2 regions of the Pseudoalteromonas sp. BSi20429 genome follow, and region 1 is predicted to be linked to the other one. Evidence: predicted binding sites of a transcription regulator. Region 1 holds the regulator's gene; the other holds the start of a gene.
The links. Region 1 encodes ArgR, which controls arginine synthesis, uptake and breakdown. Its sites were predicted from a motif close to ANTGAATANNTATTCANT; they were not measured.

Region 2: a site for ArgR is predicted at 1,838-1,855, ahead of argC (N-acetyl-gamma-glutamyl-phosphate reductase). Genes of this name have one in related genera too.

What each region holds. Positions count from the first base shown of each region.
Region 1 covers NZ_BADV01000089.1:20,499-24,198, forward strand. Annotated here, with positions in the region: gene ispB (octaprenyl diphosphate synthase) at 1-482, shown strand, start outside; gene mdh (malate dehydrogenase) at 569-1,501, opposite strand; gene argR (transcriptional regulator ArgR) at 1,727-2,194, shown strand; gene P20429_RS03290 (Dyp-type peroxidase) at 2,202-3,101, opposite strand; gene P20429_RS03285 (ABC transporter ATP-binding protein) at 3,150-3,700, opposite strand, start outside.
Region 2 covers NZ_BADV01000023.1:125,951-129,650, forward strand. Annotated here, with positions in the region: gene P20429_RS14290 (hypothetical protein) at 1-555, shown strand, start outside; gene argE (acetylornithine deacetylase) at 621-1,781, opposite strand; gene argC (N-acetyl-gamma-glutamyl-phosphate reductase) at 2,006-3,016, shown strand; gene argB (acetylglutamate kinase) at 3,017-3,700, shown strand, end outside.

The DNA of each region.
Region 1 (3,700 bases):
TGCAGGTTATTTACTCTAAAACAGCTAAGTTGTTTGAAGCAGCGACAGGCCTTGCTGCCATTATTACTGAGCAAGACCAAACTACTCTCGATGCACTAAACCTATATGGTATGCATTTAGGTACTGCGTTTCAGCTAGTAGATGATGTACTCGATTACAATGCAGATGCTGAGCAGTTGGGTAAAAACATTGGTGATGATTTAGCTGAAGGCAAACCAACGCTTCCACTTATTTATGCTATGCAACATGGTAGTGAGCAGCAAACGCAGCTTATTCGTGATGCGATAGAGCACAGTAATGGTATGGAGCATTTAGAAGACATTCTATCGGCACTAAAGCAAACTAATGCGCTTGAATTTACAATGCAAAAAGCAGAGCTTGAAGCTGACAAAGCTATTGCGTGTTTAGACTTTTTAGCTGAGTCTGACTATAAGCAAGCACTCATAAGCCTTGCTCGTATTGCGGTTGACCGCGACCACTAGTTTTAACTAGTTACACAGTGTGAAATTAATTCTGAGCAATAAAAAAGCCTGCAAATGCAGGCTTTTTTGTTATTCTACTTTGGCTATTACGCCATGAAATCAACACCTTCTTTGATGTCTTTTTTCAGTGTTTCAAGCATGTCATTTTTTGCTTTTGTTTCAAATGCGCTTAGTTCGCCGTAAGAAAGAATTTCTTCTACGCCGTTTTTACCTAAACGTACTGGATGTGCAAAGTACTCTGCATCGCCATTTTCAACAGCAACGTAAGCGTAATCTACAACTTCTTCACCTTGTAGGCCTTTAACTAAAGACATACAAAAACGAGCTGCAGCAGCACCCATAGATAGCGTAGCTGAACCACCGCCTGCTTTAGCATTTACAACTTCAGTACCCGCATTTTGGATACGTGGAGTAAGTGCAGCAACTTCTTCATCAGTGAAAGAAACACCTTCAACTTGAGAAAGTAGAGGAAGAATGGTTGTGCCTGAGTGACCACCAATTACTGGTACTTTAACAGTTGCTACGTCTACGCCTTTAAGTTCAGCAACAAATGCTTCTGAACGAATAACGTCAAGCGTAGTAATACCGAATACGCGTTTAGCGTCGTAAGTACCTGCTTTTTTGAATACTTCAGCAACGATTGGAACTGTGCCATTTACTGGGTTAGTAATAATACCTACTAACGCTTTAGGACAACTAGCAACAATGCCTTCTGCTAAAGTTTTGATGATACCAGCATTTACATTAAATAAATCAGCACGATCCATACCTGGTTTACGTGGCATACCCGCTGGGATAAGAACGATGTCAGAGCCTTCAAGCGCTTTGTTTAATTCGTCTGCGCCAAAGCCTGCTACTTTAACATCTGTTGGGATGTGAGAAAGGTCAACCGCAACACCTGGTACTACTGGTGCAACATCATAAAGTGATAATTCAGAGCCAGCTGGTAAGCCTGTTTTTAATAATAAAGACAACGCTTGGCCGATACCGCCTGCAGCACCTAATACAGCAACTTTCATTGGAATTCTCCGTAATTTGAGGTAGGAAACATTTGTGGCTCTTAAGATAATGAAATTAGCGACTAAAAACAAATTTATCCTGTCTATTTCAAGTATATTTTCGACCATAGTCGTAAACTTTTGTGATTTAACGCATCAAACTGGCAAGTTAACTAAACAACTGCTGCATAATTATTCATTTTTGTGTAGAATTTGCGGCATAAATAACAAAAACGAATAAAGACTATGCAACCACAAGATAAACAAGAAGCACTGGTAAAAGCATTTAAATCACTATTAAAAGAAGAAAATTTTGGCTCTCAAGGCGAAATAGTTGATGCATTAAAAGATCAAGGCTTTGACAATATAAGCCAAAGTAAAGTATCGCGCATGCTAAGTAAATTTGGTGCTGTACGCACACGTAACGCCAAACAAGAAATGGTTTACTGCTTACCAGCTGAAATGGGTGTACCTACGGCTAAAAGCCCATTACGCCAATTAGTAATCGACATTATGCACAACGAAATGATGATCATTATTCGTACCAGTCCAGGTGCTGCTCAGCTTATTGCGCGTTTATTAGATTCATTAGGTAAAGCAGATGGCGTACTAGGAACAATTGCAGGCGACGATACTATTTTTATCGCTCCTGCTAAAATATCTGAAATAGATGTAACACTTGAACGTGTTCGCATTTTATTTGATACGGTTTAATAGCAAACTAAATTTGTTTTAAAAACCCGACTGAAGGCGCAAAGAAAGCAGAACCCATATCGGCTTGAGTAAAATCAAGCCAGTGGTCGTAACAATCCCCTTCCCCTAAACGACTATTAAGTACTTTTTCAAATGCGGTGCCCGTACAAGCGCATGTAATTGATAACATTCCCTGCTCATACACATCGCCATAAGGCATGCTCTGATTTAATAATAGCGGTTGTCCGTCTTCGTCTTTTAGCTCACTTCGCGAAGCATGGCTGGTTTCGATCGCGGGGGTAATTAGCGTGTTATCAAGGCGCGTACGCCCCATTATTTGTTCTTGCTCGCTCAATGATAAGTGCTGCCACATAGTTAAATCATGCTTATAACGCTGTACATGAATATAACTCCCCTGATCTTCAAAATTGCCAGGGTTACTAATTAAAGCCGTAGCGCGCTTTTTTCTTCCATGTGCGGTGTCGCCACCATAAACAAAACCATTAAAATCACGACCATCTAAAAAGCGAAAATTACGAATTTGCTCCACCAGCTCAACATCGGGGGCAAATAATTTTAAAATTTGCAGCGCAAATAAATGGTTAACGTCTTCACGGTCAGAGCGAATTTGCACAAATAAATCGCACGGTTGTACGCTCATTTGATGATCGCTATGGTTTATATTAGGAAAGCTCTGTAATTCGCTTGGGATGTATTCAGGGAGGATATGCGGCCAATATTGCGCACCAATAGCAACCATACAAGAGAGCATTGATTCTGAAAATTGATCGCTAAATTCTTCTTCAATAGCGCTTACTTGTTTTAACTTTGCGCGAAGTGATTCATCTTGACCATCAAACACATTAAAAAATAAGTGCAAACCGTGTAAGTTTGCTTCAGCACAAATCCCTGATTGCGCTTGCGCCATTGTTATTCCTTAGTTTTACAGATAAAAACACAGCGAATAACAAATTAATTACGATTCGAAAAAATTCACCGTGTGAGGTTTTATTTTTATTATAACCTGTTCATTATTTTCAAATGACTGGCCATATTGTGCAGCAACTTCAATTTCTTGTTTATCAATAACAAGTGAATAAACATACGCCGAACCAATAAAGCGACGACTTATGATTGTAGCTCGCTTGCTGAGTTTGTCACTTTGGTTATCTGCCACTAATTCTATTTGATGAGGGCGCACATATATAAGCCCTACGCTTACGTTTTGCTTACTCTCAACATAGGACTCGACTAAACCAAATGGTGTTTTGTATTCAGTTGCTGTTAATACTTCTGCGCTCAAGTATATGCCTTGACCCAGAAACTCTGCAACCTCCTTTGAACATGGAGCTGCAAAAAGCTGCTCAGGCGTGCCTTGTTGCTCAATTTTACCGCGATGCATAATGGCAAGTGTATCTGAAAAGGCAAACGCCTCTTCTTTTGAATGTGTAACAAACACAGCAGATACTTGGGTTGCCTTAATAATTCGACGTATATCGGCAATTAATTCAAAGCGTACTTGTGTGT
Region 2 (3,700 bases), on a different contig from region 1:
TACGACTTACATTCATCACTTGATTACGATGAAGAGTCTGGCAATAGTGATGTAGTAGTTAAGCTTGATGCAAAAGACATTGTTAGTTTTAATATGGATATGGGCTTGGCTAATTCAAAAGCATTAATGGATGCTTCATTGGCGATTAGTAAAGCGCAGCAAGAAGCGGGTAACCAGCCACTTACTTATGAGCAAGAGTTACAGCAGCAAACACTTGTTATGCAAGCAATGAGTAAGTTAGAGCCGCGCAATGTTAGCTTTGCCTTAAATAACCAAGGTAAGTTAAAAGACTTACTATCAAGCGAGCTTGAAAAGCAAGGCATGACGCTAGAGCAAATGGAAATGATGTTAGAGCAGCAGTTACAACAAGCTCCTGTAACTGAAGATATTGCAGAAGCTTTAACCAGCTTTGCGAAAGGTTTAAATTCATTCAGTGTGTCAGCAAAGCTACCTGAAGGTAAAACTATGATGGAAATTAACCAACAAGTTATGATGCTAGTAGGGCAACCTGAAGAGCTAGTTAAGTTTATTAACTTAGAAGTTAAAGGTGATTAAGCCTTAGTTTTGTATTAATAAAGGCGCCAATTGGCGCCTTTATTATTTTGTGTTGTTATAAGCAGTTAATAACTCTGATTGCTAAAGCAGTTTGCTTTTATGATATTGGTGATTGTTTGTTGTGATGGTTTTATTTTTTCCATCGCTAAAAACTCATCAGGCTGATGCGCTTGGTTAATTGAGCCAGGGCCCATTACGATTGTTTCACAACCGAGTTGCTGGATAAACGGCGCTTCAGTGCAATAATTTACCGCGACCGCTTTCTGCCCCGCTATTTTTTCAGCCATTTTAACTAAAGCACTGTCGGTGCTACCACTAAATGCCGGGATTGGTTCATGTAAATCAATAACGCTCACCGCATTTGGGTATTGCTGATTTATCTCTTTTGTTGCATCAAGCACTAATGCTTGTAGTTCTTGTACACTTAAACCTGGTAATGGGCGCATATCTATATGCATTTCACAGCAACCACAAATTCTATTCGCATTATCGCCACCATGAATATTACCTAAGTTTAATGTTGGATAAGGAATTTCAAAGTGATTTATTGAATACTTATGCTTTAATTGCTCTTTTAAGATCATCAATTTTGTAATCACTTTATGCATTACTTCAATGGCGTTAAGGCCACGTTCGGGATCTGAGCTATGCCCAGAGCGACCAACCACTCTTATTGCTGTACTCATATGGCCCTTGTGCATAAATACTGGCGTCATATCAGTAGGTTCGCCAATTATACAGCGTGCAGGTTTTAAATTAGGGTGCTTACATATTTGCTGTGCACCTGCCATAGTTGTTTCTTCATCGGCAGTGGCGAGTATTAAAATAGGTTGAGTTTGATGCTTTTCATCAAGTTCACTAATCGCTTGTAATACAAAAGCAAAAAAACCTTTCATATCAATGCTTCCTAGCCCGTACAATTTATTGTCTAGTTCGGTAAGTTTAAACGGATTGTGGTTCCAGCGGCTGTCATCAAAAGGCACTGTATCTGTGTGGCCCGCAAGCATTAACCCGCCATCGCCTTTTCCACGCTTTGCTAATAAATTAAAGCGGCCTTTACCTCCTTCTAATTCAATAATTTCACACGTAAAACCGAGTGTTTCGCACCACCTCGCAAGGAGTTCAATTACGTTTTTATTGCTCATACACAAGCTGTCTTCAATTGCACTAATAGAAGGGGCTGCAATCAATTGTTGATACATAGAAATAAACGAAGGCAAAGGCATAAAAAAATCCAAAATTATTATTCAATTTAATTGCATAACAATATAAAAGTATTTATGATGAATATCAATTCACTTTTTAAGCATAAATATATTAAAGTAAAGCTATGAAAATAATGCGACGATAATCTACAAATTCATTAAATTAAGTCTTAATTTAGCGTCTTAGCTAGTTTAAGCGAACAACATATATATTCAGCAGTAAATTTTAAAATAACGAGTAATCAATGAATGTAGTTATTATTGGCGCAAGCGGTTATAGCGGCGCAGAGTTAGCAAGCTTAGTTGCTAATCATCCAAACCTTACCTTAACAGGCTGTTATGTATCTGAGGGTAGCTTAGATAAAAATAAATTACTAAGTGATTTATACCCAGAGCACCTTGGCTTACTAGATTGTCCTTTACTTCCTCTTAGTGCATCAGCTTTTGATGACATTCAAAGTGATGCTGACTATGTGTGTTTATGTACCGATCACAAAGTAAGTGTTGATTTAGCGCCTCAATTTTTAGCTATGGGTAAAAAAGTATTTGATTTATCTGGTGGCTATCGCCTAGCAAATAATGATGATTACGTTACTTACTATGGTTTTGAGCATCAACACCCAGAGCTTTTAAATGAAGCGGCTTACGGTTTAGCTGAGTGGAACCATGATGCTATTGCTAACGCAAAGCTAATTGCTGTTGCAGGCTGTTACCCAACAGCGGCGCTCAATGCACTTAAACCGCTTAAACAAGCAGGCTTATTGAGCAGCGAAAGTATTATTATTAATGCCGTTTCGGGTGTTACGGGTGCCGGGCGTAAAGCGAGTGTAGGAACACATTTTTGTGAGGTATCGCTTGCACCTTATGGTTTGTTTAACCATCGCCACGGTCCTGAAATTGAACAACACCTTGGCCACAAAGTATTATTTACACCGCATCTAGGTAGCTTTGCGCGCGGTATTTTAGAAACTATTTATGTACAACTTAAGCCTGGCGTTACCAAGGAAAACGTTGCATCTGCTTATCAAGTGCTTGCTAACGAACCATTAATTCGTTTGTTAGGCGATAAAATACCTTCAATTAAAGGTGTTGCTAAGCAACCATTTGTTGATATTGGCTGGCAGCAACAAGGCACGCAGTTAATTGTAATGTCTGCCATTGATAACTTATTAAAAGGCGCTGCTGGACAAGCTTTGCAGTGTATTAATATTTCTATGAATTTAGATCACACTACGGGCTTAAAAGGAGCGTTTTAAATGAGTAAAAAAACGTGGGTTATTAAACTCGGTGGTGCAGTACTTAATACAGAAAATGCAGCAAAAGCGTTATTTGACGTGCTAAGCGAGCAAAAAAATGATGAGTTTGTCATTGTTCATGGCGGTGGTTCTTTAGTAGATACATGGCTAAAGCAAGCGGGTTTTGCTAGTGCTAAACACCAAGGTTTACGTATTAGTCCAGCAGAGCAAATGCCTTATATAGTGGGTGCGCTTGCAGGTTGCGCTAATAAACAATTAATGACTCAAGCTATAAGCGCAGGGCATAAGCCTGTCGGCTTAAGTCTTTTTGAGGCAGGTGTGACTGCAACCCAAAAATTAAAAGCGCTTTGCTTAGTGGGTAAATGCACAAGTAACGACGATTCTATCATCAATGATTTACTTAGAATTTCTCGTTTACCAATTGTTAGCTCTATCGGCTTTGATGAACAAGGCTTGTGGTACAACGTAAATGCAGATGAAGCTGCAGCGGCTATTGCCAGTAATTTAAATGCAGAACTAATTTTTATGACGGATGTAGAAGCGGTACTTGACGCAAATAAACAACCGTTACATCAACTTGACACAAAACACATTGATACTTTAATTACAGATGGAGTAATTGTGGGCGGGATGGAGGTCAAAGTTAAGACCAGCCTTCACGCTGCCCAACATTTACGACGCGGT